DNA from 3 places in the Cupriavidus sp. 01T418 genome. Region 3 is predicted to be linked to each of the others. Evidence: predicted binding sites of a transcription regulator. Region 3 holds the regulator's gene; each other region holds the start of a gene.
What was found. Region 3 encodes sigma-54, which starts transcription at its own class of promoters, with help from an activator protein. Its sites were predicted from a motif close to TGGCANGNAANCTGCTTT; they were not measured.
Positions count from the first base shown of each region.

Region 1: a site for sigma-54 is predicted at 8,677-8,694, ahead of AC1DQ3_RS17625 (ammonium transporter). Genes of this name have one in related genera too.
Region 2: a site for sigma-54 is predicted at 1,609-1,626, ahead of AC1DQ3_RS25545 (GTP cyclohydrolase II). Genes of this name have one in related genera too.

Region 1 covers NZ_JBFTQG010000016.1:85,510-96,663, reverse strand. Annotated here, with positions in the region: gene AC1DQ3_RS17650 (glucan biosynthesis protein G) at 15-1,598, shown strand; gene mdoH (glucans biosynthesis glucosyltransferase MdoH) at 1,571-4,126, shown strand; gene AC1DQ3_RS17640 (hypothetical protein) at 4,234-4,809, opposite strand; gene AC1DQ3_RS17635 (Bcr/CflA family multidrug efflux MFS transporter) at 5,139-6,359, shown strand; gene AC1DQ3_RS17630 (mechanosensitive ion channel family protein) at 6,417-7,247, opposite strand; gene AC1DQ3_RS17625 (ammonium transporter) at 7,443-8,645, opposite strand; gene AC1DQ3_RS17620 (HU family DNA-binding protein) at 9,234-9,515, shown strand; gene AC1DQ3_RS17615 (acyl-CoA thioesterase) at 9,705-10,190, shown strand; gene AC1DQ3_RS17610 (CreA family protein) at 10,207-10,677, shown strand; gene AC1DQ3_RS17605 (SDR family oxidoreductase) at 10,745-11,154, shown strand, end outside.
Region 2 covers NZ_JBFTQG010000033.1:771-9,580, reverse strand. Annotated here, with positions in the region: gene AC1DQ3_RS25555 (glycoside hydrolase family 15 protein) at 1-121, shown strand, start outside; gene AC1DQ3_RS25550 (acyltransferase family protein) at 319-1,437, shown strand; gene AC1DQ3_RS25545 (GTP cyclohydrolase II) at 1,680-2,918, shown strand; gene AC1DQ3_RS25540 (URC4/urg3 family protein) at 2,915-4,237, shown strand; gene upp (uracil phosphoribosyltransferase) at 4,304-4,963, shown strand; gene AC1DQ3_RS25530 (TetR family transcriptional regulator C-terminal domain-containing protein) at 4,963-5,643, shown strand; gene AC1DQ3_RS25525 (amidohydrolase family protein) at 5,678-6,949, shown strand; tRNA gene AC1DQ3_RS25520 (tRNA-Leu) at 7,050-7,136, shown strand; gene AC1DQ3_RS25515 (hypothetical protein) at 7,587-8,432, shown strand; tRNA gene AC1DQ3_RS25510 (tRNA-Arg) at 8,585-8,661, shown strand.
Region 3 covers NZ_JBFTQG010000003.1:362,779-373,932, forward strand. Annotated here, with positions in the region: gene hprK (HPr(Ser) kinase/phosphatase) at 1-676, opposite strand, end outside; gene AC1DQ3_RS05855 (PTS sugar transporter subunit IIA) at 712-1,167, opposite strand; gene hpf (ribosome hibernation-promoting factor, HPF/YfiA family) at 1,553-1,903, opposite strand; gene AC1DQ3_RS05865 (RNA polymerase factor sigma-54) at 1,953-3,428, opposite strand; gene lptB (LPS export ABC transporter ATP-binding protein) at 3,575-4,402, opposite strand; gene lptA (lipopolysaccharide transport periplasmic protein LptA) at 4,439-5,083, opposite strand; gene lptC (LPS export ABC transporter periplasmic protein LptC) at 5,170-5,796, opposite strand; gene AC1DQ3_RS05885 (KpsF/GutQ family sugar-phosphate isomerase) at 5,812-6,795, opposite strand; gene AC1DQ3_RS05890 (monovalent cation:proton antiporter family protein) at 6,948-8,927, shown strand; gene AC1DQ3_RS05895 (ribbon-helix-helix domain-containing protein) at 8,935-9,321, opposite strand; gene AC1DQ3_RS05900 (DJ-1/PfpI family protein) at 9,382-9,960, opposite strand; gene AC1DQ3_RS05905 (adenine phosphoribosyltransferase) at 10,161-10,733, shown strand; gene AC1DQ3_RS05910 (adenosine-specific kinase) at 10,844-11,154, opposite strand, start outside.

The sequences.
Region 1 (11,154 bases), on a different contig from region 3:
TGCCACTGGCATCCATGTCCGAAATTGTTACCCTGCCGACCATCCCATCTGACCAGCGCCATGCAGCGGTGCGCGTCAACGAGCGCGCCGCGCGCCTGGGCAGGTGGTTGTGCGGCGGCATGCTGGCGGTGTGCGCGGTTGCCGCGCACGCGTTCGACTTTGAAACCGTGGCGACGCGCGCGCGCCAGCTGGCCGCAAGTCCTTACAAAGCACCCGCGCAAAACCTGCCGCGCGAGCTGCGCGAGCTGTCCTACGAGCGCTATCACGAGATCGAGTACAAGCCCGATCGATTCCAGTGGCGCAATGCCAAGCTTCCCTTCGAGCTCTCCTTCTTTCATGAAGGCATGGTGTTCGACCAGCCGGTGCGCATCCACGAAGTGGTGAGCGGCAGCGCCCGGGAAATCCGCTTTGATCCGTCCGCCTTCAACTATGGGCCGCACAAGGTCGACGCGGCCAAGCTCAAGACACTGGGGTTTGCCGGCTTCCGCGTGCTTTATCCGCTCAATAACGCGAAAGGCAAGGATGAGGTCGCGTCCTTCCTGGGTGCCAGTTATTTCCGTGCGCTCGGCAAGGACCAATGGTATGGCATGTCGGCGCGCGGCCTGGCAGTGGATACGGCGCTCAATTCGGGCGAGGAGTTTCCGCGTTTCGTCGAGTACTGGATCGAGCGGCCGTCGCCGGGGGACAAGCAGCTGACCATCTATGCCTTGATGGATTCGCGCCGCATGAGCGGGGCTTATCGCCTGGTGATCCGGCCAGGCACGGAAACCGTCATGGAAGTGAAGTCGCGCCTGTTCCTGCGCGAGAACGTTACCAAGCTTGGCCTGGCGCCGCTGACCAGCATGTACCTGTTTGGCGAGAACCAGCCCTCGTCGGTGCCGGACTATCGGCCCGAGGTGCATGACTCCGACGGCCTTTCGGTGCAGCTCGGCACGGGCGAATGGCTGTGGCGGCCGCTGGTCAATCCCAAGCGCCTGCTGGTGACGTCGTTCGCCGCGACCAACCCGCAAGGCTTCGGCCTGATGCAGCGGGATCGCAGTTTCAGCAGCTATCAGGAAATCGGCGCGTGGTACGAGCGCCGGCCCAGCGCCTGGGTGGAGCCCAAGGGCAACTGGGGTTCGGGCCGGGTCGAACTGGTGCAGATCCCGACCCCAGACGAAACCAATGACAACATCGTGGCCTACTGGGTGCCTGACAGCCCGCCCAAGCCCAAGCAACCTTTCGATTTCGAGTATCGCCTTTCATGGCAGAAGGACGGCGAAAAACAGCCGCCGCTGTCGTGGGTGACACAAACGCGGCGAGGCCAGGGCCTGAGCCGCAAGCAGGACGACACCAGTTTTTCGCTGGTGGTCGATTTTGAAGGCCCGGTCTTCAAGAAACTGGCCGCGAATACCCGGATCGATCCGGTGATTTCGGCCGACAGCAACGGGGAGCTGCTGAATACTTCGACGCAACGCAATGAGGCAACCGGCGGCTGGCGCATGACCATGATCGTGCGCCGCAAGGACGAGAACAAACCGGTCGAATTGCGCGGCTATCTTCGCAACGGCAATACAACCCTATCCGAGACGTGGAGCTACATCTTACCCCCCGGCTAAAGCAGCGCGCGGCCCCGGCGGCATGCGAGCGCTATCTCGATCGCGTGCAGATCTCGCCAGACCTGCGCCGCGAGCTTCTCAACAATATCGCTGGCAGCGATGGCACGGATTCCGAGTCGGCCATGCATTCGCTGCAGCAAAGACTCGCGGCTAAAGACGCCGACGCCGCGCAGTCGCCGGCGGGCGCAGCCTACGATTCGGTGGGGCGCCGCCTCAACCTCGCCTACGGCGCCCCGCAGGCGGCGGGCGAGCCGCTGGTGCAGCGCCGTGCCGACGGCACCGTGCGCATCGATACCGGCCCGGCCCCCGAGCGCGCCTCGATGGTGCCGCGCGCCTGGCCCCCGCACATCGTCACCGGCTTCCTGCGCAACCTGGGTCGGCGCGTGCTGGGCCGCCCGCCCGTGCCCGAAACCTGGGACACCTTGCACGACGGTCCCGACGCCGAGGGCAAGTGGCATCCCGCGGGCTCGCACCGGCGCTGGGTGCTGCTTGGCCTGGTGGCGGGGCAGACCGCGCTGGCCACCTATTTCATGACCAAGGTGCTGCCCTATCACGGCACCGACCCGCTTGAGATTGCCATGCTGGCGCTCTTCGCCATCCTGTTCTCGTGGGTGTCGGCGGGTTTCTGGACCGCGATGATGGGTTTCCTGGTGCTGGCCAGGGGCGGCGATCGTCATCTGATCTCGCGTTCGGCAGCGGTGGACGGACCCATCGCGGAGGAGGCGCGCACCGCGGTCATCATGCCGATCTGCAACGAGGACGTGAACCGGGTCTTCGCCGGGCTGCGCGCGACCTATGAGTCGATGGAGCGCACCGGCGAACTGGCCCGCTTCGACTTCTTCGTGCTGTCCGACAGCGGCAACCCGGACCTGCGTACCGCCGAGACCGATGCGTGGATGGAAACCTGCCGCGCGGTCAACGGTTTCGGTCGCATCTTCTATCGCTGGCGCCGTCACCGCGTCAAGCGCAAGACCGGCAACGTGGCGGATTTCTGCCGCCGCTGGGGCAGTGCGTACCGCTATATGGTGGTGCTCGACGCCGATAGCGTGATGAGTGGTGAATGCCTGACCACGCTGGTCAAGTTGATGGAAGGCAACCCCGGCGCCGGCATCATCCAGACCGCGCCGCTCGCCGTGGGGCGCGAAACCATGTATGCGCGCGTGCAGCAGTTTTCCACGCGCGTGTACGCCCCGCTGTTTACCGCCGGCATGCATTACTGGCAGCTTGGCGAATCGCATTACTGGGGCCACAACGCCATCATCCGCGTCCTGCCCTTCATGGAGCATTGCGCGCTGGCGCCGCTCCCCGGCAAGGGGCCGCTGGCGGGAGAAATCCTGTCGCACGATTTTGTCGAAGCCGCATTGATGCGCAGGGCGGGGTGGGGCGTGTGGATTGCCTACGATCTGGAGGGCTCCTACGAGGAGTTGCCGCCCAACCTGCTCGACGAGGTCAAGCGCGACCGCCGCTGGTGCCAGGGCAACCTGATGAACTTCCGCCTGTGGATGAAGCAGGGCTTCCACGCGGTGCACCGCGCGGTATTCCTCACCGGCGTGATGGCATATCTGTCGGCGCCGCTGTGGTTTCTGTTCCTGGCGTTGTCCACCATCATGCTGGCCAAGCATGCGCTGGTGCCGCCCGAGTATTTCACACAGCCCTACCAGTTGTTCCCGACCTGGCCGGAGTGGCATCCGGAGAGGGCGCTGGCGCTGTTCTCGGCGACCGCCACGCTGTTGTTCCTGCCCAAGCTCGCCAGCGTACTGCTGCTGATGAAGGACGCGCGCAATTATGGAGGACCGCTGCGGCTGGTGGCTTCGATGCTGATCGAGGTGGTGACGTCGGCCTTGCTGGCGCCGGTCCGGATGCTGTTCCACACCAAGTTCGTGGTCGCGGCCTATGGCGGTTGGGGAATTACCTGGAAATCGCCTCCGCGCGAGGATGCCGAGACCACCTGGGGCGAGGCGTTTCGCCGTCATGGCACGCATACCCTGATTGGCCTGGCATGGGGTGGACTGGTGCTGTGGCTGGAGCCGAACTTCATCTGGTGGCTGCTGCCGATCGTGGGTTCGCTGGCGCTCTCGATCCCGCTTTCGGTATGGCTGTCGCGGGTTTCGCTGGGCCGTGCGTTGCGCCGTGCCAGGTTGTTCGTCACGCCCGAGGAAGCCACGCCGCCAAGCGAGATGGTCGCCATGCAGAAGCATGTGGAGGCTGCGGGCGATCCGCCCGCATTTATCGATGCGGTGGTCGATCCCGTGACTAATGCGTTGATATGCGCCACCGGCTCGGCCCGCATGGTGCAGCCGGAAGCCACGCGGCAGGAGCATGCTGCCTTGGTGCAGCGCGCCCTGACGACAGGCCCCGACGGCCTCAGCGCCGCCGAGAAGCACCTGCTGCTGGGCGATCCTTTCGCACTGGCCAGCTTGCACGAGCTGGTGTGGGGCTCCCCGCTGACGCACGCGGGATGGAAGGAGACGCGCGTGTTGCCCCGGCGTGCGCCTAACGTGGTGCCATTGCGGCCGCGGCTTGCTTGAGATAGTGGCCGCAAGGAGGGCAAGCGGATGGGGCGGCAGCCCCGTCCCCGACGGCCAACCGCTACAACCGCTGCGGCTCGCGCCGCATCGCCCTGGCTACACGGGGTCTAGCGCAGCGCCGCCGTACAGATGGGCGCATTGATATAGACATCACCCACGCGGCGCTCGCCGCGCTCGTTGCGCGTCATATAGCGGAACATCATGCTGACCCCCAGCTTGGTCAGGATTTCCACGTCGCGATTGGCGCAGATATTGCGCTGCAGCGGCGCCGCATAGCTGAGCTCGAAACTGGCAAGGTCCAGCATGGGACCGCGATACTTGGTCAGCTCAAGCTGGAACAGGATGTGTTTGCCCGGAACCGTCTGGCAGCGGCGCAGGCGCGTCTCGCCATCGATCTCGATGGGCAGGGCGTCGTTGAGCTGGCGGCAGGCACGCGCCAGTATGTTGTCCGGGCGCGCGGTATTGCGCAGCAGTTCCGGTACGCCCGCTGCGCCGGTGTTCTGCCCTGTGGCCGCGCCCTTGAGCATCTGGGCCAGCGCGTCGGCCTCGTCCACCACGACGGGCGCCGAGGCGGCGCTCCTGGCTGGCGGCGTTGCCGCGTGCGCTTGCTGCGCCCACGGCAAACTGGCCGCGCCGGCGGCCAGGGCAAGTAAGACGGAAAGCAGCGTGTATCTTGTTCTCATGCAGGAAAACGTTGCCGGAAGCCGCGCCGGAGGGCGGGCTCCCGCGGTGCGTCGGGCTGCGCGATCGTCCGCCCGGCGCGGACGACAGGCTGGCATTGTACCCTTGGCGTTACTTCCGTTGAAAGCCAGCCCCGGTTCCCTGGGGCCCATCATCACCGTTGCGCACGCCCAGGCGACCGCGCGCCTGCATCATCGCCGCGCGGCGCATCGTGTGCGCGGCTTGTTACGCTATGCAACAATTACGCCTTTCACCGCGCCCGCGCCGTTCGCATTGTCGACGCTGGCGCCGGCGGCCATCCCGGCTGCCCCATGCTCCTCAGGAAGCCTCGATGACTCGCTCCACCCGCGCGCCACGGTCCGCGCGTTTTCCCCTCTGGCTCCTGGTATGTGCTTCGCTCACCGCGCTGGCGCCTCTTTCGATTGATATGTACTTGCCGAGCTTCCCCGCGCTGGCAGGCGATCTCGGGGTCGATATCGGCCGTGTGCAACTGACGCTGGGGACCTTCCTGGTGGGGCTGGCGGTGGGGCAGGCATTCTATGGCCCCATCAGCGACCGCTATGGCCGCAAGCCGCCGCTGTATATCGGACTGGCGGTCTATGCGCTCGCCGCGGCCGGTTGCGCGCTGGCGCGCGACGTCGAGGCGCTGATGCTGTGGCGCTTCCTGCAGGCACTGGGCGGCTGCGCCGGCATGGTGATGGCGCGCGCCGTGATTCGCGACCGGCTGGAGGCGCACGAATCCGCTCGGGCCTTCTCCTCGCTGATGCTGGTGATGGGCCTGGCGCCGATCCTGGCGCCTATCATCGGCGGCGCCTTGCTGGGGGCATTCGGCTGGCGCGCCATCTTCTGGCTGCTGTGCGGCAGCAGCCTGCTGATCCTGTGGGTGGCACACCGGTATCTGGAGGAATCGTTCGATACCGTCAATGCCATGCCCCTGCGTCTCGGCCGCGTGCTGGCCAACTACGGCGAACTGCTGCGGGACCGGGGCTTTGTGGGCTATTCGCTGTCGTCCGGCTGCGCACAGGCGGGCATGTTCGCTTATATCGCGGGGTCGCCGTTCGTGCTGATCGAGTTGCATGGCATCGATCCTTCTCATTACGGCTTTGTATTCGGCGCCAACGCGCTGGGCATGATCGGCATGTCGCAGCTTAACGCGAGGCTGGTGCGCACCCGCACGCTCGACCATGTGCTGCGCGGCGCCCTGGTTGCGCCGTGCCTGGCCGGCGTGGGATTGGCCGCGGCCGTGCTGGCCGGCGTGGCGCCGTTGCCGGTGCTGCTGGCTGGCTTCTTCCTGTTTATCGCCAGCCTTGGTTGCATCCTGCCGAACGCCTCGGCGCTGGCCATGGCCGAGCAGGGCCAGCGCGCCGGCACCGCGTCCGCGCTGATGGGAACGCTGCAATTCGCGCTGGGTACCCTGGCCGGCGGCGCGGTCAGCCTCTGGCGCGACGGCAGCGCATTGCCTCTGGCGGTAGTCATGGGTGTCTGTGGTACCGGCGCCGTGCTGATGCGCGTCTTCGGCCGTTCAGGCAAGCCGGCGCACAGCGCCGGGTGATGCGCGCCGCGATGGCCTGGCGGAACGCACTGGTGCGCTCCCGCGCGTCCGGCACGGTTACGCGGCCTGGCCGTTCTGCAGCACCACCAGCTGGGCCGGCATCGGCGCCGGGAAGCCAGCCTCGCCAAAGCTCTCGCGGATCGCGCGGTTGGTGTCGAAATACACCTGCCAGTAATGATCGGTATGGCAGTACGGACGCACGGCAAGTACTGGCCCGACCAGGTTGAACTCGAGGATTTCCACGTCGGGGGCCGGTTCGGCCAGCACGTTCGGCAGTGCGGCCATGCGTTCCTTGAGCAGCGCGGCGGCGGCGGCGGGATCGGTGCTGCCGGCCAGCTGCGCCTTGAGTTCGACGCGGCGGTAAGGGTTGGCGCTGAAATTCTGGATGGTGTCCGAGAAGATCTTGCTGTTGCCGACCACGGTCAGGACGTTGTCCGGCGTGTCCAGCGAGGTGGCGAACAGGCCGATCTCCCTGACCGTGCCGGTGATGCCGCCCACGGTGACGAAGTCCCCGACCTTGAACGGCCGCAGTACCACGAGGAATGCCCCCGCGGCGAAGTTGGACATCAAGCCCGACCAGGCCATGCCGACGGCAATGCCGGCCGCGGCGATCAGCGCGGCGAGGCTGGTGGTCTGGATGCCGAAGTAACCCAGGATGCCGATCACCAGCACGATATTGAGCGTGACCGTGACGATGGACCCGATGTAACGCAGCAAGGTCGGATCGACCTTCTGCCTGGACAGCGATCCCTGCACCATCCGTACCACGAAATGGATCAGCCACCGGCCGATCACCCAGAAAGCCAGCGCCGCGAGTATCTTGACCCCAAATTCCGTCGCATAGGCGATGGCTACGGCTTCAAATTTCTGCAGCGTTGTGGCATCCATCGTGACTCCCTTGCTGGCTCGGCAGGTATACAGGCAACGAACATCATGCAGCGGTTGCCCGCATGCGCAGGGTGCAAGGCACGAGTGCAGGCAACGCATTATTGCTACGCAGCGAGCCGAAGTTCAAGCACAAAATGGGCGCGGTGGGCGCGGCAAGGAGGGATGGCGATGGGATCATTCCCATCGCACCGGGAGTTACCAGTTGGTTTCCCGCTCCGGGGTGGCGGAGATACGGTGCAAGGACAGATCCGCGCCGTTGTATTCGGATTCGGCATCGAGCCGGATGCCGACCAGTTTCTTCAGCGTGCCGTAGACCACCGTGCCACCCAACAGGGCGATGCCGATGCCAAGCAGGGTCCCGATGATCTGCGCGCCCAGCGAGACGCCGCCCATCCCGCCCAGCGCCTGGCTGCCGAAGATACCGGCGGCAATGCCGCCCCAGGCGCCGCACAGCCCGTGCAACGGCCATACGCCCAGCACGTCGTCGATATGCCATTTGTTCTGGGCCAGCGTGAACAGGTAGACAAAGAGTGCGCCGGCGATGGCCCCGGTCACCAGCGCGCCCAGTGGGTGCATCAGGTCCGAGCCCGCGCAGACCGCCACCAGCCCGGCAAGCGGGCCGTTGTAGGTAAAGCCGGGGTCGTTGCGGCCGGCCGCCCAGGCGGCCAGGGTACCGCCGGCCATGGCCATCAGGGAATTGATGGCGACCAGCCCGCTGATCTTGTCGACGGTTTGCGCGCTCATGACATTGAAGCCGAACCAGCCCACCGCCAGCACCCAGGCACCCAGCGCCAGGAAGGGGATATTCGAGGGCGGGTGCGCGCTGATGCGGCCATCCTTCTGGTAGCGCCCGCGGCGCGCGCCCAGCAGCAGGATTGCCGGCAGCGCGATCCAGCCGCCCATGGCGTGGACCACGACGGAACCGGCGAAGTCGTGGAAGGGCGCCCCCGCGACCGAGGTGATCCAGTCTTGTACGCCAAACCGGTTATTCCAGGCAATACCCTCGAAGAAGGGATAAACCAGGCCAACCAGGACGAAGGTCGCCACCAGCTGTGGGTTGAAGCGCGAGCGCTCGGCAATCCCGCCGGAAATAATGGCCGGGATGGCGGCGGCGAAAGTCGCCAGGAAAAAGAACCTCACCAACTCGTAGCCGCTGCGTTGCGCCAGTGCCTGGGCACTCGTGAAGAACTCGACCCCATACGCCACGGTGTAGCCGATGAAGAAATAGGCGATGGTGGAAATGGCGAAATCCACCAATATCTTGACCAGGGCGTTGACCTGGTTCTTCTTGCGCACCGTGCCCAATTCAAGAAACGCAAAGCCCGCGTGCATGGCGAGCACCATGATCGCCCCCAGCAGGATGAACAGGGCGTCAGTGCCGCTCTTCCAATTGTCCATACATTCCTCATGCTCAAAATGGGAGCATTGGTAAGCAAAAACCATTCCAGTCTGGGGCATCCCGTTCGGAAACCTGCACCGTGTTGGGTGTTTTTGCACCGGGTTGTTGCACCTGCGGGGGTCATCTCGCGGATTTCCGGCTGCAAAAGGCGGAAAAAGGCGGCGCGGTCGTCATGCGAGCCCGCGAGTTGCAGGCCGGGTCTTGCGCCAAAATGATGCAATGCCTCGATTTGGGGCGTCGTATGCCCTGCGTCGTGCACCACAATGGAGGATCTTGCCGGGCCCCGTCCGGGGCCATGCGGATGCCGCGGGCCGCTGCCCGTGGCACCGGCGTTCGTAGCGGATGGGCGACCAAGGCCGCATCGCGCGGTACGCAGCTTGGATTTTGCGTGGCGTCAATGCGCGCATTTGAAGGCGTGGAAAAGGGGGTAGATTCCCCGCAAAGGCGCTTGAGTCAAGGATTTGCGGCTGTTGCATTGGTGCCACTGGGGATTGCCCAATGCTTAAAGCGCAGATTAGACTGCCCCGATCGGTAATTTGCCGCGTGGCAGACACTCCGATCAAGACGACCAACAAGGGAAATCAGCCATGAATAAAGGTGAATTGGTATCTGCCATCGCCGCGGACGCGGAATTGAGCAATGCTGCGGCAGAGCGCGCGCTGAATGCGGCTCTGGACAACATTAAGACGGCGGTTGCCAAGGGTGATTCGGTAACGCTGGTGGGTTTCGGCAGCTTCAGTTCCGGCAAGCGCGCTGCGCGTACCGGCCGCAATCCGCGTACTGGCGAGACCATCAAGATTCCGGCCGCAAAGACGGTCAAGTTTTCTGCTGGCCAAGGGTTCAAGGACGCTGTGAACAAGAAGAAGTAAGAGTCCGCGCCTTGAGCGCTGATAAGAGGCGGCCACGAAGGCCGCTTTTTTTGTTGGGCTCGGGCTGCGCCGGGAGGTGCTGCGCCGCAAGGCGGCAGGCCCGTTCCGGGTTAAACTGCCAATCGTCGGCACCCGTCTTTCGACCTGCTTCGCGGGTCCGCCCGGCAGCTTCCAGACATCGGATTCATCATGAACGACCTGTCCCACCAGCTTTCCATGACCGTGCTGATGACGCCGGACATGGCCAATTTCTCAGGCAATGTGCACGGCGGCACCATCCTCAAATACCTCGACATGGTGGCGTATGCCTGTGCCAGCCGCTACGCCGGACGCTATGTCGTCACCTTGTCGGTCGACCAGGTCATGTTTCGCCAGCCCATCCATGTGGGGGAACTGGTGACCTTCCTGGCGGCAGTGAATTTCACTGGCCGCAGCTCCATGGAGATTGGCATCAAGGTCATCACGGAGAATATTCGCAGCAAGCTGGTTCGCCATACCAATAGCTGCTACTTCACCATGGTGGCGGTGGACGACGATGGCGCTCCGGCCGAAGTGCCGACGCTGGTGCCGCGCGATGAAGTCGAGCGCCAGCGCTTTGCCGCGGCCCAGCTGCGCCGCCAGTTGCGCCAGGAAATGGAAAAGCGCCACGCTGAAATCACGGGTACGGTGTCCTGAGGTGGGGGCGGCACGCATGCACACCGGCCTGAAGGGCCTGCTGGCCGCGCTGGCGTTGCTCGCGCCTGCGGCACATGCCGAGGAAGTCGGCAGCGTCAGCACTAATTTCCGCATAACCGGCTCGGACAAGGTCGTGATCGAAGCCTATGACGATCCCGTGGTGCAGGGCGTCACGTGCTACGTCTCGCGCGCCCGCACCGGTGGCATCAAGGGTTCGCTGGGCATGGCCGAAGACCCGGCGGAAGCCTCGATCGCCTGCCGGCAGGTCGGGCCGATTACGTTCAAGGGGCCGCTGCGCCAGCAGGACAATGTGTTCTCCGAGCGCATGTCGATCCTGTTCAAGACCTTGCATGTGGTGCGCGCGGTCGACCGCAAGCGCAACACGCTGGTCTACCTGACCTACTCGGATCGCATCGTTTCCGGCAGCCCGCAGAACAGCGTGACCGCGGTGCCGGTGGCGGCGGACACGCCGATCCCGGTCAAATAATCCATCAAATGGTCGATCGATCAGTCGATCAGTCGATCAGTCAATCAGTCAATCCGGAGAAGACAGGATGAGTCAGCAAGGCAAGGTTGCGCTGGTAACGGGCGCCGCCCGCGGCATTGGCAAGGCAGTGGCGCAAGCACTGCTGGCGGCGGGCTACCGGGTGGTGTTTGCCGGGCGTACCGCCGAACCGCTCCAGGCGCTGGCCGCCCAGGCCCGGGCCGATGGCCATACAGCGCTCGCGGTGCAGTGCGATGTGAGCGATCCGGCTTCGGTCGAACACCTCTTCGCGCGAATCCGCGAAGAGTTCGGCCGGCTCGACGTGCTGTTCAACAATGCCGGCATCAATGCGCCGGCGGTACCGATCGATGAATTGTCGGTGGAGCAATGGAAGGCAGTGGTGGACACCAACCTGACCGGTGTCTTCCTGTGCTCCCGTGCGGCCTTTGCGCTGATGAAGTCGCAGAGCCCGCGCGGCGG
Region 2 (8,810 bases), on a different contig from region 3:
AGTGACGCGCAACATGGCTGGGAATTATCCACAGGCCCTGTCGCACATCGCACTGATCAACACTGCCCTGCTACTGGACAGCGGAACCGGGATGTCCTTGAAGGATCCTGAACGGAGATAGTTTCGTGGCGTATTCGGCATAATTTCCAAGTCGAAGTGTTATTAAGGTGACTTCTCAGGTCCATATTGCGCGTAAATGTGGTGATTGCGACTCATTGAAGCATCTCGTTACCGTCCATCCAGGCATGCTTCAGCATCAAGGCCTACTCTTAGGGGTAGAATCCGCCCCCTGCGTACTTTGTAGCCTTTCTATAACAAATGAGCCCCCGTCCTTCGCGCATGGCGTGCATTGACGCACTCAAGGCGATCAGCTCCCAGTTGATCGTGCTGCACCATCTTGCCTTTTACGGCCCCATGTCCGATGCGGCGCATGTGCTGGCCCCCGACCTGCTCGATTGGTTCTCGCAATACGCGCGCATCGCCGTGCAGGCATTTCTCGTCATCGGCGGATTCCTGGCGGCGCGCAGCCTCGCGCCGGACGGGCATCTGATGGAGCCGCACCCCTTGCAAGCAATCTGGCGCCGCTACCAGAAGCTGGTGGTGCCCTATACCGTGGCTATCGTGATTGCGATTGCCGGTGCCGCCGTTGCGCGCACCTGGATGCATCACGATTCCATTCCCGCGGCCCCTGGCCTGCCTCAGTTCTTGGCGCATGTGCTGCTGCTGCACAATGTGCTCGACTTCGACGCACTGTCGGCCGGCGTCTGGTACGTGGCCATCGATCTGCAACTGTTCGTGCTGCTGATCCTGGCGCTGTGGGCTGCGCGCCGCTGCGCGCAATGGTTCGAGGTTGGCGGGGGCCCGTTCGGGGCGTTGGTGGTGGTGGGGCTGGTCCTGGCTTCGCTGTTCTGGTTTAACCGCGACGCCACCTGGGATATCTGGGCCATTTACTTCTTCGGTGCCTATGGCATGGGCACGCTGGCTTATTGGGCCTCCGCGCCAGAGCGCTCGCCGATGGCGCTGCTTGTGCTGGGCACCGTGGTGCTGGCGGCTCTGATGGTGGACTTCCGCTTGCGCATCGCCGTGGCGTTGTCGATCGCGCTGCTGCTGGGTCTTGCGCGGCGCGGTGGCTGGCTGGAGCGCTGGCCGCAAGCCCCTGGCCTGGCACTCTTTGGGCGAATTTCCTACTCGGTCTTCCTGGTGCACTTCCCGGTATGCCTGCTCGTCAACGCGCTGGTGTTCCACCTCGCGCCGAATCGGCCTTTGCTCAACGCGCTGGGCATGATCCTGGCGTGGCTGTCGAGCAATGCCGCCGGTATTTTGTTCCATCGTTACATCGAGAGCACCCACCCGCTGCGAACCCTGCGGCTGGCATTGTGGCCGGCTCGTGCGCAGCCGTCCCAGCCGCGACAGGCCGGGCAGCAACGGTCGACCTGATTCTTCACAGGCGTATCCAATGAAGCGGCACCCCGCCCCAGCGGCCGGGTGCCACTGTTACATGGTGCCAATGCACCATGAGCCAGCCATGGGCCGCCGGCGTGCGCACGCCTACGGTGCAGCCGGTCATCGTGCGGCACCCAACAAACGGTATAAACGAGCATTGGGATATGGCACGAAGGTTGCCTACTATGGAATAGCGAACCTGACCGTTTGGTCAGGATTTCTGTTCCGAGGCTGCCATGTCCGACCATATTGTCCTGACCTCGCACGCGCGCCGCGACAAGCCGGCCGAGCCCATCCACTGGGGGGCCGGCACGGCGGTGGAGCGCGGGCCCGTGATCGCCAGCGTGACCAATCCGGCCCAGCGCAATGTGATCGGCACCCACTCCGGCGCCTACGCGGTGTACCGCGCGCTGGCCGTGGCCTCCGGCAAGCTGCAGCGCGATCACCGCGCTGACCTGACGGACACTTCCCCGGCCGAATCCATCGGGCCGCATCCGCAATGGAGCGACCCGGACAGGATCGTCTCCCTGGATCCCTGGGGACACCTGGTTTCGAGTGCCTTTGCAGACCGCATTCTGGCGGGCATCGATATCCGGCCCACGATCGCCATTACGCGCGCCCACATCAATATGCCGGAACTGATGGGTGCCATCGCAGCCGGCCGTCTCACGCCCGACGGCCAGATCCTGCATGCCAACGGCGACGTACGGGTCACCAAGGCCGCGATCGATCCGGTCTGGTACCTGCCGGGGCTGGCGCGCCGCTTCGACATCAAGGAGAGCATGCTGCGCCGCAGCCTGTTCGAGCAGACCGGTGGCATGTTCCCCGAACTGGTGACGCGGGCCGACCTCAAGGTGTTCCTGCCACCGATCGGTGGCATGACCCTGTACTTTTTCGGCGATGTCAGCCAGTTGGGCAAGCCCGAAACCAAAGTGGCCTGCCGCGTGCACGACGAGTGCAACGGCTCGGACGTGTTCGGCTCGGATATCTGCACCTGCCGCCCCTACCTGGCGCATGGCATCGAGGTTTGCATCGAGATGGCACAGCAGGGCGGGGTGGGTCTGGTGGTCTACAACCGCAAGGAAGGCCGGGCGCTGGGCGAAGTGACCAAGTTTCTGGTCTACAACGCCCGCAAGCGGCAGGTCGGCGGCGACCGGGCCGAGACGTATTTCGCGCGCACGGAGTGTGTGGCCGGGGTGCAGGACATGCGCTTCCAGGAGCTCATGCCCGATGTATTCCACTGGCTGGGCATCAAGCGTATCGATCGCTGGGCTTCGATGAGTAATATGAAACATGGGGCGCTGACCGCTCAAGGTATCGAGGTGATCGAGCAGGTAGCAATTCCCGATGCACTGATCCCGGCCGATGCCCGCGTGGAAATCGACGCCAAGGTGGCGGCTGGCTATTTCACGAGCTATACCCCGCCCGGTGCCGAAGAACTCGCGCTGGCGAAGGGTAGAGGACTGAACGAATGAACGAAAACCCCGAAGTGGGCGGCCCGCAGGGCGCCCCCGATGCGTTCACGAACGACCCGGATCACCGCGCCGGATGGGCCAGCCCCGTGCCACCGGGACATCCGGCCGCGGCGCTGCTGACCGGCCCGGCGGTACGCACGCGCTGCGCCGCCGTGACGGACCATGTGGCGGCTGGCGCGTCCGGACTGTTTACCTGGCACCCGGAGCGCATTCCGGCGGTGGCCGATTATGTGGCGACCACCATCCGCCAGCGTTATCCGGACCTGAATGTGCCGTACCACAGCCGCTGGCGCCATTTTGAAAGCGGCGGTCCTGGAGAGAAGCTGGACCGCTGGCAGATCCTGTGCGAACGCGGCGGGCTTTCCGGCGAGGCCGACCGCGAGGAACGTGCCCGTATCGGCATCGACCTGGTCATCCCCAGCGTGCTGCTGGACGCTGGCGCCGGCCCGGACTGGCGCTACCGCGATCCGGCCAGCGACCTGCTGCTGACGCGCTCCGAGGGGCTTGGCGTTGCCAGCTTCGACCTGTTCGCGCGCGGCGGTTTTTCCGCCCAGCCGGGCCAGCCGCTGCGCTCCGATGCCGAGCGGCTGATGCGCATCGATGCGTCTTCCATCGCGACCGCCTTCCAGGTGGCGCAGCACAATCGGCTGGTGGGCCTGGACGGCCGTGCCGGCCTGCTGCGCCGGCTGGGCGAAGTGGCGCAAGCCACGTCGGCCGTGTTCGGCACGCCAGCGCGGCTGGGTAACCTGTACGACTACCTCAAGGGGCACGCCGTCGACGGGCAGATCGAGGCTGGCTTCGTGCTGTCCACGCTGCTGGTCGCGCTCGGGCCCGTGTGGCCGGGGCGCGTCAGCCTGGGCGGGGTGTCGCTGGGGGACTGCTGGCACCATCCGGCCTGCACCGATGGGCTGGTGCCCTTCCACAAGCTGACCCAGTGGCTGACGTACTCGCTGCTGGAACCGCTTGAAGATGCCGGCCTGACTGTGACCGGGGTGGAGGCGCTGACCGGCTTGCCCGAGTACCGCAATGGTGGCCTGCTGTTCGATTTCGAACTGATGGTGCCGCGCGATCCCGGTTTTGCCGCCGTAGCGCACACGGTCGATGAGCCGGTCATCGTGGAATGGCGTGCCCTGACGGTGACCGGGCTCGACCTTGTGGCCGCGTCGGTGCGCGATGCGCTCGGCCTGTCGGCCGCGGCGTTCCCGCTTGCCCGCGTGCTGGAGGGCGGCACCTGGGCGGCGGGACGGCGCATTGCCGCCAAGCGCAGGCCCGGCGGACCGCCGCCATTCGCCATCAACAGCGATGGCACGGTGTTCTGACCGATATCGCAGTCACGCGTCGAGCCGCAGGCTGACCCCTTCACGACCGCATTCCAGGAGCGCATCATGACCGACCTCTCCGCTGTGCCGCCTGTCACCCCGTCCGTGATGGTGGTGGACCATCCACTCGTGCAGCACAAGGTCACGCTGGTACGCAGCGAAGACACCACCACCGACAATTTCCGGCGGCTGGTGCGCGAGATCAGCCAGTTGCTGACCTACGAGGCGACCCGCGACCTGGCGATGGAGACCATCGCCATCAAGACTCCGATCGCGCCCATGCAGTCGCCGGTGCTGTCGGGCAAGAAGCTGTGCCTGGTTTCGATCCTGCGGGCCGGCAATGGCTTCCTGGATGGCATGCTGGAGTTGCTGCCGGCCGCGCGGGTAGGGCATATCGGCTTGTACCGTGACCCCGAAACGCTGGAGCCGATCGAGTACTACTTCAAGATCCCGGAGGACATCCATGAGCGGCTGGTGATCGTGGTCGACCCCATGCTGGCCACCGGAAACTCCGCCATCGCCGCGCTCAACCGCCTGAAGGAAGCCGGCGTGAGCACCCTCAAGTACGTATGCCTGATCGCGTCGCGGCAGGGGTTGCGGGCACTGCAGGCAGCGCACCCCGACGTGGCAATCGTCACCGCCGCCATTGACGAGGAACTCAACGAGCACGGCTACATCGTGCCCGGCCTGGGCGATGCCGGCGACAGGCTCTACGGCACCAAGTAATGGGAGCGCCGGCCACGGCGCCGCCGCCATGCTTTCCGCCACTGCGGGAGAGGGCGGGCGGCCGTATCCGCCAGGAAAACGAGGCGCTCATCCTGCGCGCTGCGGAGTCTGTGTTCGCGCGCGCCGGGTTCGCCGGCGCCACCATGAATGAGATCGCCGCGCGCGCCGGCGTCCCGAAGTCCAACCTGCATTACTACTTTCGCACCAAGCAGGCGCTGTACAGGGCAGTGCTGGCGCATACGCTGGCGCTGTGGCTGTCCGAGACCGACATTATCGGCGCGGAGCAAAGCCCGCGGGTCGCCCTTGAGCAATACATCCGCGCCAAGATGCGGCTGTCGGCCAGCCATCCCGACGCCTCGCGCGTGTTCGCCAACGAACTGCTGCACGGCGCGCCGGAAATCCGCGACGTGCTCAGCGGTGCGCTGCGCGCGCTGGTGGCGCGCAAGGCCGGCGTGATCCGCGAGTGGATCGCGCGCGGCGAGATGGCCAGCGTGGATCCGCTGCACCTGTTCTTCACCATCTGGGCAGCTACCCAGACCTATGCCGATTTTGAGTCGCAGGTATGCGCCGTGCTCGGGGTGAGCCACCTGGGCCAGCGCGATTATGAACAGGCCACCGATCATCTCGTGCAGCTTTTGCTGCGCGGTTGCGGGCTGGAGCCGGCCGGCGTGGCCATGTAGTTATCGTTCGCCCGGGCGCCATGAGACAACCAATATGCTCGACCTTATCCTTCGTAACTGCGCGCTCCCCGACGGCCGCACCGGCATCGATATCGGTATCGCTGGCGACCGCATCAAGGCTGTCGAGCCGGCGCTAAAGGCGCCGGCGGCCACCGAATTCGACGCAGCGGGCCAACTCGTCACCCCGCCCTTCGTCGATGCGCATTTCCACATGGACTCCACACTGTCCTACGGCTTGCCGCGCATCAACCAGTCGGGCACCTTGCTCGAGGGCATTGCGCTATGGGGCGAGCTCAAGCCGCTGCTGACGCAGGATGCCATCGTCGAGCGGGCACTGGCCTATTGCGACTGGGCGGTGGCCAAGGGCCTGTTGGCGATCCGTTCGCATGTGGATGTGTGCGATCCGCGCCTGCTTGCCACCGAGGCGCTGCTGCATGTGCGTGAGAAGGTCCGGCCTTACCTGGACTTGCAGCTGGTCGCCTTTCCGCAGGACGGCGTGCTGCGTGCGCCCGGTGCGCTCGACAACCTGAAGCGGGCGCTGGACATGGGCGTCGACGTGGTGGGTGGCATACCGCATTTCGAACGCACCATGGCCGATGGCGCCGAGTCCGTGCGCATCCTGTGCGAGCTGGCCAGCGAGCGCGGGCTGCGCGTGGACATGCATTGCGACGAGAGCGACGACCCGCTGTCGCGCCATATCGAGACCCTGGCCTACCAGAGCGTGCGGCTCGGGATGCAGGACAGGGTTGCCGGTTCGCACCTGACCTCGATGCATTCGATGGACAACTACTATGTGTCCAAGCTGATCCCGCTGATCCGCGAATCCGGGGTGGCCGCCATTGCCAACCCGCTGATCAACATCACGCTGCAGGGCAGGCACGACACCTACCCGAAGCGGCGTGGCATGACCCGCGTGCCGGAGCTGCTGGCCGGCGGCGTGCCGGTGGCATTCGGCCACGACTGCGTGATGGATCCGTGGTACAGCCTGGGCTCCGGCGACATGCTGGAGGTGGCGCATATGGGGCTGCATGTAGCGCAGATGACCGGGCAGGAAGCGATGCGTGCCTGTTTCTCTGCTGTCACCGAGACGCCGGCGCGCATTCTTGGCCTGGACGGCTACGGCATCGCGCCGGGCTGCCGCGCCGACCTGGTGCTGCTGCAGGCGCGCGACGCGGTCGAGGCGATCCGCCTGCGCGCTACCCGCCTGCTGGTGCTGCGCGCCGGGAAGGTGGTGGCGAGCACGCAACCGGCTACCGCGACCCTGCACCTTGACGGCAGGCCTGGGAACGTCAGCTTCCAGTCTTGAAGAAGGCTGGAGGGAATATGCTGGGAGGGTGTTGACAGCGGATTCTGCTATCAGCATAATGTCGTTCTTCGCAGCGCTGCAGCAAAAACAGCGCAACGAAGCCCAGATGGCGAAATTGGTAGACGCACTAGGTTCAGGTCCTAGCGGTGGCAACACTGTGGAGGTTCGAGTCCTCTTCTGGGCACCAAGACTCGATGAAAAAGGCCGTTGCTGACGCAGCGGCCTTTTTCTTTTGGTGCGCCCGGCAGGGCGCACAACCGCTAATCCTTTGTTTCGCTTCTTCTTGTTCTGCCGCGGGCTGGCGCGCTGCCCGTCCCGGATGCCAGCCGCGATCCTGGCGGAGCGATCTGGATTCGCATGGCAAGCTGGCTGCGGCTGACACGCTGCCGCCAGGCTGCCATGCCGCACTGTGCGGCACCCCACGCAAGGCGCGCCCGGGCCCTAACGGCTGCACCATGTTTGGCCTATGCTCCAGCAAAGCAGGCATGGTTCATTTCAGCCAGGGGTTGCAGTCATGGCCAGGGGCGTGTCAACTGCGAGCGCGACGGGAGGGGGCGCCAGTACCGCTGGGACTGGTCTTTGCGCACACGCAGCCCACCCTCATCCCTGCCGCCAGTTCTGTTGCTCGATCCTTGCGATGCTGCTGGCAGCGCTGGCGCAGGCCGAAGAGCGTTCCTCGGCCGGCAATGCCAGTCTCGGCTGGGACCAGCTCGAATCCGATTCGCTTGCGCAGGTGGCCAGCAATGCGCCGGAGCAGCCTGCGCAGGTCGCCAGCAGCAATGCCTTGGCGCTGCCTCCGCGAATCGCCGGAGACGATCTGCCAGCGCCGCCCGCGCCGACAGCCTGGCCCAGCGTGGAGGACGCGCAGGTGCCCTTGGTGGCATCGATCAGCAAGTGGTACTGGACCGGCGGGTCGCCTCCACCCGGCGCGGACAATGACGTCCCCGGCCTCGGCGCGGCTGTGCCCCATCCCCTGTATGCCGAACCCGCCAACCCTTCGCGGCCCGTTCAATTATTCCTGCACCTGGACGATGTCACTTCGGCCACCGGGTTTGTCGGCGGCGGGGTGCAAAGCATGGCCGTCGCGCTGGATACCGTGGTCCCGCGCAGCGGCGGCTTGACGATACAGCCGCGCTTGCAACTCGCCTATCAGCCTGGGGCGCAGAAGAGCGCGCCCGGCTTCCTGGCAGGGCAGCCGGCGGATGCGAGCGCTGCCGAGGTGGTCGTGCGGGTCTACGGCACCCAGCCGACCCGGCTCACCGGCGCCAACGGGGTCTATCCATTCGTCGAAGCCGACCTGTGGCAGGACCGCAAGCAGGTGATCAATATCAACGGCACTCGCATCGATCCCGATATGCTGCGCGGGCTTCTCTCACTCAACCTGGGCGCGCATGGCAGCACCAACGGTGGCGTCAAGCTTTGGCTCAAGCTGAAGGCCGGGCACAATCCGGGTGGCACTTTTGGAGCGCGCTATCGCTGGTAACGGATCAGCTTCCCCGCATCGACGCCGTGGCGCGCCCGCATTATGCTGCGCCGGCCTAAGCCGGTTCACCGCAGCATGACGGGATCTGCATGCCACGAGAAAAGAGGGGGGTTGCATTCCTGCGCGGTTGCGCTAGAATGCCGTCTTCGCGTGCGGCTGTAGCTCAGTTGGATAGAGTACTTGGCTACGAACCAAGGGGTCGTGGGTTCGAATCCTGCCAGCCGCACCACCGATATGAAAAGGGCTAGCACGTTTGCGCGTGCTGGCCCTTTTGTCTTTCCAAGGCCGCGAAGGGAAGCCGAGGGGGATGCGCATAGGATGCCGCATGCGCGCAACGCGGCGCCGTTGTCGATTCCCACCTTGGGCACTCGTCAGCGC
Region 3 (11,154 bases):
TCTCGCCGAAGATGGTCTTGATGTCGAGCAGGCCCAGGCCGCGCACCTCCAGCAGGTTCTGCAGCAGCGGTGGGCAGCGGCCTTCGATGAAATCGGGTCCCAGGCGGACAAAGTCCACGGCGTCGTCGGCCACCAGCCCATGTCCGCGCGAGATCAGTTCCAGGCCGAGTTCGCTCTTGCCCAGGCCGGACTCGCCCATCACCAGCACGCCCATGCCGAGGATGTCGAGGAACACGCCGTGCATGGTCACGCGCGGCGCGGAAATGCGGGACAGGTAGAGGCGCAGGTGATCGATCACTGCCGCGGAAGACACCGGCGTGGTGAACAACGGGGTGGAGGAGCGCGTGCAGCGCAGTTCCAGGTCGGGCGGTGGCTCCATGCCGTCGGCGATCACCAGGAAGGGCGGCTCCAGCAGGATCAGCTCGCCCATCTGGCGCTTGCGCATCTCGTCGTCGAGGCGCTGGTAATAAGTGATCTCGGGCTTGCCCAGTACCTGGATCCGGTTCGGGTGGATCAGGTTCAAGTGGCCGACGAGATCGGCCGCGGAAGTGGCTTCACGCGCGAACTCGACATCGAAGGCACGGTCCGCGCCCTCCAGTCCCGCTACCCAGGACAGTTTGATATCGGCTGCGTTGTCGTCGAAGATCGACTGCGAGGTGACGCCAGTGAGTTCCATGCGAATGCTTTCAGGGACGAACTTTCAGTGGCGGGTCAGGGGTGCCATTGCATCAGCAACTGGTGCACGTCGTCGGGGGTGGGCAAAGTAGCCAGTCCGTCGCGCATCTCGCGATCGGACAACAACTGGGCGATCTCGGACAGGATTTCCAGATGCTGCTGGGTGGCCTGTTCGGGCACCAGCAGGAAGATCAGCAGCGCGACCGGCTTGCCGTCCGGCGACTCGAAGGGAATCGGCTCGGCCAGGCGCATGAAGGCGGCCAGCGGCTGTTTCAGTCCCTTGATGCGACCGTGCGGAATGGCAACCCCGGCGCCCAGCCCGGTGGACCCCAGCGATTCGCGGGCGAACAGGTTGTCGGTCACGGTAGCGCGCGCTACGCCATGATTGTTCTCGAAGAGGAGCCCGGCCTGTTCGAACACGCGCTTCTTGCTGGTGACGCTGACGTCGAGGTTGATGTTGCCGGGTGGCAGCAATTTAGCCAAACGATTCATGTGTGGAATGCGCAGCGTTTTCTAGTAAGAGCATGCCCGGGGCCTCGGGGCGTCCCAGCGGGCAGAAAAGATAAAAGACAAGGTCCGATGTTTCACCGGGTATCCCCATGCCGGTGTCGGGCGTGTGGCCATTATAGAGCAGGCCCGCCCCCGCCTTGTGCAATGCAATAGCCGATGCGCGGAAGTGGTGCCGCGCGCACGGAAAAATGGCCGAGCCAAGTGAATTATGTATTGCACAGCATACACCGGTACGTGTGCGTTGCGGAATCCCCTGCGTGGTCCCGGACGGGCGCCAGCAACGAAAAAGCCGCGCTATGGGCGCGGCTTGATTCCATTTTTCAGAGGACTGACACAGGCGGCGCGGTTTGTGGGCCGCCAGGCACGGTCATTGCTGCATCTGCGATTCGGCCATCTGGTACTTGACCGCTTCACGGTCGTGGCTTTGCACGCGATCCTTGTGGCGAATCACTTGCCGGTCGAGCTTGTCGACCAGCGCGTCGATAGCGGCATACAGGTCCTCGTGGTGCGCTTCGACAAAGATGTCCTTGCCCTTCAGATGCAGATTGATTTCCGCGTACTGCCGCCGGTCCTTTTCTTTTGTATTGTCGACAGAGAGCAGCACACTTACGCCAATGACTTGATCGAAATGCCTGACGATACGCTCCAGTTTCGTTTCCACGTACTCACGCAGCGGGGGCGTGATGTCCAAGTGGTGTCCACTGATCTTGAAGTTCATAGCGTTTCTCCTTCTGAAAGAGCTGCATCAGGCAGGCGATGCAGCTCGGCTACAAAGTCTTTCGGAGAGTAACTGCCGGAATCTTGAGCGCCTCGCGGTATTTGGCAACGGTACGCCGTGCCACTACGAAGCCTTGCTCGCCGAGTAATTCGGCGATCCGACTGTCGGACAAGGGGTTCCTGGCGTCTTCGGCTCCTATTAACTGCTTGATCAACGCACGGATTGCCGTTGACGAGGCCGCGCCGCCGGTTTCTGTGGAAACATGACTGCCGAAGAAATACTTCAGCTCGAAAGTCCCCATCGGCGTTGCCATGTATTTATTGGTAGTCACCCGAGAGATGGTGGACTCGTGTAATCCCAGTGTATCGGCAATCTCCCGCAAAACCAAGGGGCGCATCGCAATTTCACCGTGGGTGAAGAAGTTCTTCTGACGTTCGACAATCGCTTGTGCGACGCGCAATATCGTGTCGAACCTTTGCTGGATATTCTTGATCAACCAGCGTGCTTCCTGCAGCTTTTGCTGCAGTCCAGCCGCACCCGCATCGCCTTTTGCACCGCGCAAGATTTGCGCGTACATGTCGTTGATACGTAGTCGCGGCATCACGTCCGGATTGAGTTGCGCGATCCAGCCGCCGTTCAGTTTTCGAACAAACACGTCCGGCACGACGAAGTCGGCGTCCGGCCGGCTGTACGCATGGCCAGGATAGGGCGCCAGCGAACGGATCAGTTCGTGCGCGGACTTGAGTTCCGGCTCGTCCACCTGCAGCGCCTTCTTCAGGCGCGTGTAGTCGCGCACTGCAAGCAGTTCCAGGTGGTTGGTGACAATGTTCAGCGCCAGGTCGCGCTGCGGGTGCTTGAGCCGGCGCAATTGCAGCGCCAGGCACTCGGCTGCGTTGCGTGCGCCCACACCAGGCGGATCGAAGCTCTGCAGCAGGGTGAGGACGGCGTGGACCTCGTCGATTTCGAATTCGAGCTCCTCCGGCAGTTCGCTGCAGATTTCCTCGAGCGAGGCGCTCAGGTAGCCGTCGTCGTCCAGCGATTCCACCAGGAAGATGGCCAGCCCCTTGTCGCGCATGGAAATCTTCAGCGGCGCGAGTTGTTCCATCAGGTATTCGCGCAGCGTGGGTTCGGCATCGCGCAACTGCATCGGCGTCTTTTCGTCGTCGTCGCCCTGCGGGCGGCGGGCGAAATCGTCGAGGCTCCAGTCGCTGCCGTAGTCTTCATTGCTGTCGGAATAATTGTCTTCGGCTTCGGGCGCGCCGTCGGGCCGGTTCTCGCTGGTGCCCTGGCCGTCGGCGGGCGCCGGCGCGGGCGCGCTCTGCAAATTGACCGAGCCGTCGGCAGCGACGCGCAGCGGGCTGTCCAGCCAGTCGTTCTCGCGTTCGAGCAGCGGGTTCTCGGTCAGCGCCTGCTCCACTTCCTGCTGCAGTTCGAGCGTGGACAGTTGCAGCAGCCGGATCGACTGCTGGAGTTGCGGCGTAAGCGCGAGATGCTGCGAGAGGCGGAGCTGAAGCGACGGTTTCATGCGACCTATTTTATGCCCAACTTCCGTACTGGTGGAACGGAAATTGCTATCGCTGACGCCGCCGTGATCGTTTGCCGGACAAAAGGGGGCACCGGAGGCACCTGGGCGCAAATTCGCGCCAGACGCCGCGTGCCGCCCGTGAGCCCTTACATGCGGAAATTCTCGCCCAGGTAGACCTTGCGCACCGATTCGTTGGCAATGATGTCTTCAGGCTGGCCTGAAGCCAGCACGGCGCCTTCGCTGATGATATAGGCGTGATCGCAGATGCCAAGCGTCTCACGCACGTTGTGGTCGGTGATCAGCACGCCGATATTGCGCGCCTTCAGGAAGCTGACGATGCGCTGGATCTCGCCGACCGCGATCGGGTCGACGCCGGCGAAAGGCTCGTCGAGCAGGATGAAGCGCGGCGCCGAAGCCAGCGCACGGGCGATTTCCACGCGGCGGCGCTCGCCGCCGGACAGAGACAGCGCCGGGTTGTCGCGCAGGTGGGCAATCTGCAGGTCATCGAGCAGCGTGTCCAGCCGGCGCTCGATCTCGGTCTTGCCAAGCGGCTTGCCGTCCTGGACCTGCAACTCCAGCACCGCGCGGATGTTCTCCTGCACATTGAGCTTGCGGAACACCGAGGCTTCCTGCGGCAGGTAGGACAGGCCCATGCGGGCCCGTTCGTGGATGGCGAGGCCGCTGATGTGCTTGTCGTCGAGCACGATGTCGCCCTCGTCCAGCGCCACCAGCCCCACGATCATGTAGAAGGAGGTGGTCTTGCCGGCACCGTTGGGCCCCAGCAGCCCAACCACCTCGCCGCTCTTGACGTCGAGAGACACATCCTTGACCACCGTGCGCGAGCCGTAGCGCTTTTTCAGGTGACGCACGACCAGCGTGCTGCTCTCCGTCAGGGCGGCGGGATGGGCGGGCGCGGCCCGGGGAGCGGCCTGGGTAACGGCCTCGGTAACGGTTTGGGTCTGGGTCTCGGTCATGAAGCTGGAATCCGTGGATCGGGCGACGCGGCGGCGTCAGGGGTTGACGGGGGCGGGCGCCGGCTTGAGCTGCACCGGTTTGCCGGCGGCGCCGCTGGCGGGCTGCTCCTGGCGCGGCGACAACACGGCGCGCACGCGCCCGGACGGGCTGCCCGCCGTCGCGTTCTCCGCGCCGCCGCTGGCGGTGTAGAACTCGTTGCGGCTGTCATAGGTGATCACCGCACCGCGGATCTCGTCGACCAGCTTGGCGCCGGCCAGCCGCGCCATGCGTGCGCGCCCGATCAGCTTGGACAATTCCTGCTTGCCGTCATACTCGATGCGGTCGCCCCAGCCGTCGATGTATTCGTCGACGTTGTCACGTTTCTGGCGGATATAGGCCTGCTTGTCGCCCTTGGACGTGGCCACGGCGTACTGGTAGCCCTCGGGATCGGTGCGGACTTCGGCCGCGTCGGATTTCAGCACCATGGTGCCCTTGGTCAGCACCACGTTGCCGGTCAGCACATAAACCTGCTTGACGTCGTCGTAGCTGGCGTTGTCGGCCTCCAGCACCAGCGGCTTGTCGCGGTCGGCCTTCTCCGCGCTGGCGGGCGCGGCCAGCGCGAGGCCAAGGACGGCTGCCAGCGTCAGCAAAGCGGCCGTGGTGCGGCGGCGACAGGACGATGTCGTCAGGAATGGATTCATGTTGGCGTGATGGCGGTTGGCGCGGACGGCTGTAGCCCGCGGGCGGCTTCGTTTCCTGGCGGCTGTCGAAGAACAAGGGAGATGGACTACTTCACGGGGCTCGCCGGCGGCGGTCCCGTGATAATGGTGCCGCGTACGTTACCCAGCAATTGTACTTCGCGGGTGACATTGTTAAAGATCAGCCCGTTGGCCGTCATCACCGACGGGCCGCGGGTCAGCTTGACAGCCTTGTCGGTCTTGACGATGTCATCGTTGACCAGCACCTGGAAATACTCGGAGGCGGCGGTCATCTGGGGATCCTTGGCGAGGTCGGGCCCCTGGGCGCGCACGATGAAGGCATTGCCGAACAGGTCGATCACCGAGCCTTCCGCGTTCATCGTGCCGCGATCGGAGTGGCCGGTCACGGGCGGACGGTCGATTTCATAGGCGCGCATGGCCGGACGCGTGACTTCGTAGGTCTGGTCATCCTCGAAGTGGATCATCTTGTCGCCGGTAAACCGCATCTTGGTGTTTCCGTCCTCGGCGAGTTCGGTGGCGGAGAAACGGATCATGTAGTAATCGGGCTCATGCTTCTTGCCCACCGGCCCGGTGGCGGCTTCCTTCGGGGAATTGACCTGCACCAGCCAGAATGTGCTGCCCGCCACCAGCGCCATCAGCAGCAGCGGCAAGATTCGCATTCCAAGCCGGCTCAGGGAGGACAGGAGATCCTGCATAGGTTCTGGTTGCCCTCAGATGACCTTGGCGCGGGTCAGGTCGTGGATGTGCAGGGCACCGACCAGGCGCTGGTCGGCATCGACCACCAGCATCTGGTTGATACGGTTCGCCTCCATGACCTGCACGGCTTCCACCGCCAGCTGGTCCGGCCCCACCGTATGCGGCGAGCGGTGCATCACCTCGCTGATGGGCACGGTCTTCCAGTCGCGCGGCGTTTCCAGCAGGCGGCGCAGGTCGCCGTCGGTGAACACGCCGATCAGGCGGTCGTCCGGGTCCACTACCGCGGTCATGGCCATGCCCTTGCGGGTGATTTCCATCAAGGCCTGGGCCAGCGGCGTGCTTTCGCGCACCTTGGGCACCGCATTGCCGCTGCGCATGACGTCGCGCACATGGGTCAGCAGCTTGCGCCCGAGCGCGCCGCCCGGATGCGAGCGGGCAAAATCCTCTTCGCCGAAGCCGCGGGCGTCCAGAACAGCCACCGCCAGCGCGTCGCCCATCGCCAGCGCGGCGGTAGTACTGGCGGTCGGGGCCAGGTTGAGCGGGCAGGCCTCTTTCTCCACCCCGGCATTGAGGTGGGCGTCGGCCAGCTTGGCCAGCGTGGAGTCGGGGTTGCCGGTCACGGAGATCAGCTTGGCGCCGATGCGCTTGACGATCGGGACGATCGACAGCAGCTCGGCGGTCTCTCCGGAGTTGGAAAAGGCAATCAGCACATCGTCGCGGGTGACCATGCCGAGATCGCCATGGCTGGCCTCGGCCGGATGCACGAAAAAGGCCGGCGTGCCGGTCGATGCCAGCGTGGCGGCGACCTTGCGGCCGATGTGTCCCGACTTGCCGATACCAGACACGACCACGCGTCCGCTGCAATTGAGGGTCAGTTGGACGGCCTGCGCAAATTCGCCGTCCAGGCGGCCCGCGAGGGCGGCGACGGCATCGGCTTCGATCTGGAGGGTCTCGCGAGCGAGCCGAAGTGCTCGATCCGCATTGAAATTAGCTATCATGGCGACGAAGTATACCAACGAATGCGATGGCGCTTGGGCTGTTCCTGGGATCGGGCGGCCGGGGCGGCTGCCGTGCTTGCCGCAATGCGCCGGCAGGGCCGCCCGCGCCGGGCTGCCCCCTGGTCTGTTGGCGGCGTACCCTGATCCTTCCGATGCACTCTGCGCTGGACCTGACCCTTGTGCTGCTGGCTGCCGCCGTATTCGGCGTGGTCGCCTTTCGCATGCTCCAGCTGCCGCCGATGCTGGGGTACCTGGTCGTCGGCATCCTGATCGGGCCGCACGCGCTTGGCCTGGCCAGCGATACCGCGCAAACCAAGTACCTGGCCGAGTTCGGCGTGGTCTTTTTGATGTTCTCGATCGGCCTGGAGTTCAGCCTGGGCAAGCTGAAGGCCATGAAGCGGCTGGTCTTCGGCATGGGCGGCTCGCAGGTGGTGCTGTCGCTGCTGGCGGTGATACCGGCGAGCTGGGCGTTCAACTGGCTGTTTCCGCTGTCCTGGCAGGCTTCGGTGGCGCTGGGCGGCGCGCTGGCCATGTCGTCCACCGCGATCGTGTCCAAGATGCTGTCGGAGCGCCTGGAGCTGGAAAGCGAGCACGGGCGCAACATCATCAGCATCCTGCTGTTCCAGGACCTGGCGGTGGTGCCGCTGCTGATCGTGATCCCGGCGCTGTCGCGCGAGCCCGGCGACATGGCAATGGCGCTCGGGCTGGCCACGGTCAAGATCGTGGTGGCCCTGAGCCTGATCTTCTTCGTCGGCCAGCGGCTGATGAGCCGCTGGTTCCACATCGTGGCGGCACGCCGTTCGCAAGAGCTGTTCATGCTCAACCTGCTGCTGGTCACGCTGGGCATGGCGGCGCTGACCGAACGGCTGGGCCTGTCGATGGCGCTGGGCGCTTTCATTGCCGGCATGCTGATCTCCGAGACGCCGTATCGCCACCAGGTGGAGGAGGACATCAAGCCCTTCCGCGACGTGCTGCTGGGGCTGTTCTTCGTCACCATCGGCATGTTGCTCAATATCCACGTGGTGCTCGATCACCTGTGGCTGGTGCTGGGGCTGCTGGTGGTGCCGATTGTCTTCAAGCTGCTGCTGATTTCCGGCCTGGCGCGCCTGTTCGGCTCGCGCCAGGGGGTGGCGATCCGCACCGGCCTGGGGCTGGCGCAGGCCGGCGAGTTCGGTTTCGTGCTGCTTAACCAGATCGACGGGCTGAACCTGGTCCATCCGGTGCTGATCCAGGCCATCCTGGCCTCGATGCTGCTGTCGATGCTGGCGGCGCCGTTCCTGATCCAGTACAGCGATGCCATCGTGCTGCGCTTTACTGCCAACGAATGGCTGATGCAGTCGCTGAATATGACGCGCATCGCGGCGCAAAGCCTGCAGACCGAGAAGCACGCCATCATCTGCGGCTTCGGCCGCAGCGGGCAGAACCTGGCGCATATGCTGGAGCGGGAGGGCATCACCTATGTGGCGCTCGACCTTGACCCGGATCGCGTGCGCGAGGCCGCCGGCGCCGGCGATACCGTAGTGTACGGCGACGCTGGCCGGCGCGAGGCGCTGATCGCGGCGGGCCTGCATCGGGCGGCTGCCCTGGTCATCACCTACAACAACACGCCCTCGGCCCTCAAGGTGCTGCACCACGTGCAGGAACTGGAACCGGCGCTGCCCGTCATCGTACGTACCATGGACGATTCGGAACTCGACATCCTGCAGAAGGCGGGCGCTACCGAGGTGGTACCGGAAAGCATCGAAGGCAGCCTGATGCTGGCGTCGCACGCGCTGGTGCTGCTGGGCGTGCCGATGCGTCGCGTGGTGCGCGGCGTGCAGCAGGCGCGCGATGCGCGCTACAGCCTGCTGCGCGGCTATTTCCACGGGCGCGACGACGAGGAGGATCTGGTCGAGCGGGAGTCGGTGCGGCTGCAGTCGGTCTCGCTCGGCCCCGACGCCACGGCGGTGGGCCGGCGCCTGGGCGCACTCGGGCTGGATCGCATCGGGGTGGAGGTGACGGCGGTGCGCCGGCGCGGCATCCGCGCCTTCGATCCGCAGCCGGAAACCGTGCTGGAGCCAGGGGACATCGTGGTGCTGCGCGGGCAGCCCGAGGCGCTGGAGGCAGCGGAACAGCGCATGCTGGGCGGCTGATCCGGCCCTATGCCGCCGCCGCGTGGCTGGCGGGGCGCGCCGCTTCCGCCCATGACGGCGGCAGGCCGTCGAGCACGGCGCGCGCGTCGAGCGAGCCGATCGGCACGCGCGAATCGGCGGGAATGCGGCCCTCGCCTTGCAGCATCAGGTAGCGCAGGCAGCACACGCGCAGGAAGGACGTGAAGTTGGCCGCCTCGCCCCGGTAGGCGGTCAGTTCGTCGTGCAGGCGGGTGATCAGTTGGCCAACGCTCATGCCGTCGCGCTGTGCCAGCGCTTCGAGCACTTCCCAGAACAGGCTTTCCAGCCGGATGCTGGTGGCCACGCCGTGCAAGCGCAAGGAGCGCGACTGGCACGCGTACGACTGCGGGTTGGCCCGGATGAAGATTTCACACATAGAAAACTCCCGTGCGTGACGGCCTGGGAAGGATTGCTCGCGGGCCGCGTTCGGAAGTCTCTAATGTACGATCCTGGTGCCCAGGACGGCAAGGAACTGTGCCAGCCAGGCGGGATGCGCAGGCCATGCCGGGGCGGTCACCAGATTGCCATCGGTATATGCCTGGTCGACCGGGATATCGGCGTACTTGCCGCCCGCCAGGCGCACTTCGGGCGCGCAGGCTGGATAGGCCGAGCAGGTCCGGCCTTCCAGTACGCCGGCAGCGGCCAGCAACTGGGCGCCGTGGCACACCGCGGCAATCGGTTTGTTGGCGCTGGCGAAGTGACGCACGATCTCCAGTACCCGTTCGTTCAGGCGCAGGTATTCGGGCGCCCGGCCGCCTGGGATCACCAGCCCGTCATAGGCCGCCGGATCGATATCGGCAAAGCTCGCGTTCAGCGCGAAGTTGTGCCCGCGCTTCTCGCTGTAGGTCTGGTCGCCCTCGAAGTCATGGATGGCGGTTGGGCAACTGGCGCCGGCCGCTTTGTCCGGACACACCGCGTGGACCGTGTGGCCCACCATCTGCAAGGCCTGGAACGGCACCATGGTTTCATAGTCTTCGGCATAGTCGCCGACCAGCATCAAGATCTTTTTAGCCATCGCGGTCTCCTGTATGGTTACGGTTGTCAGGCCGGGAGCCGCGCCGGAACGCGTGCGGCCCGCCTGAGCCTTGCACCCATTGTGTTGCCGTTTGCGGCAGCCCGGGTGGTAACCCATTACCGCATTCAGCCTGCCGTTGCCGTCGCTTTCGTCGTTTCCGTCGTTTCCGTCGCTCCGGCCGGCTTTCCGAACGAGTCCCCATGCCCAACACCACCATCCAGTCGTCTGCCCTTGGCGACGTCACCCACTACCTGCGCGAGCGCATCCGTACCGTGCCGGACTGGCCGCAGCCCGGCGTCATGTTCCGCGACATCACGCCGCTGTTGCAGGATCCCAAGTCCCTGCGCGTGCTGATCGATGTGTTCGTGCACCGCTACATGGACGCCCGGCTCGACATGGTGGCAGGCATCGACGCTCGCGGCTTTATCCTCGGTGCCATCGTGGCCTACGAACTGAACCTTGGCTTCGTGCCCATCCGCAAGAAGGGCAAGCTGCCCTTCCAGACCGTGGCCGAGGAATACGAACTCGAATACGGCAGCGCCACGGTGGAAATCCACGCCGATGCCTGCAAGCCCGGCGACCGCGTGCTGCTCGTGGATGACCTGATTGCGACCGGCGGCACCATGATGGCCGGCCGCAAGCTGCTGGAGCGTCTGGGTGCCACGGTGGTGGAGGGCGCTGCCATCGTCGACCTGCCCGAACTGGGCGGCTCGCGCCACCTGCTCAACAGCGGCCTGCCGCTGTTCACCGTTTGCCGCTTTGACGGGCATTGACGACGGGCATTAACGCCTGAGCGTGGATTTTCCGCGGTCCGCCAATCCCAGGCGGGACGCGGTGTTGCGGCCTATTCAGGCCATGCGCCCATGGCGTTGCCCGCGACGGGCTACAGCTTGTAGCCGATCTCCCGCAGCAGGTCCCGCCGCCAGGCAATGTCGATCTCGGTTTCCAGCCCGAGCGGCGAAGCACCATCGACCACGCCAAGCACCGCGCGCCCCTGCGCGGTCTGGGCCACCACCACTTCGGTCGGGTTGGCCGTGGCACAGAAGATCCTGCACACCTCCGGTACCGCGCGCACCGTGGCCAGCACATTGACGGGATAAAAGCCTTCGCCCAGGAAGAGCAGGAAGCTGTGGCCGGCGCCGATCGCCATCGCGTTCTCGCAGGCAAGGTCGATCATGGCATCGTCGGTGCCGG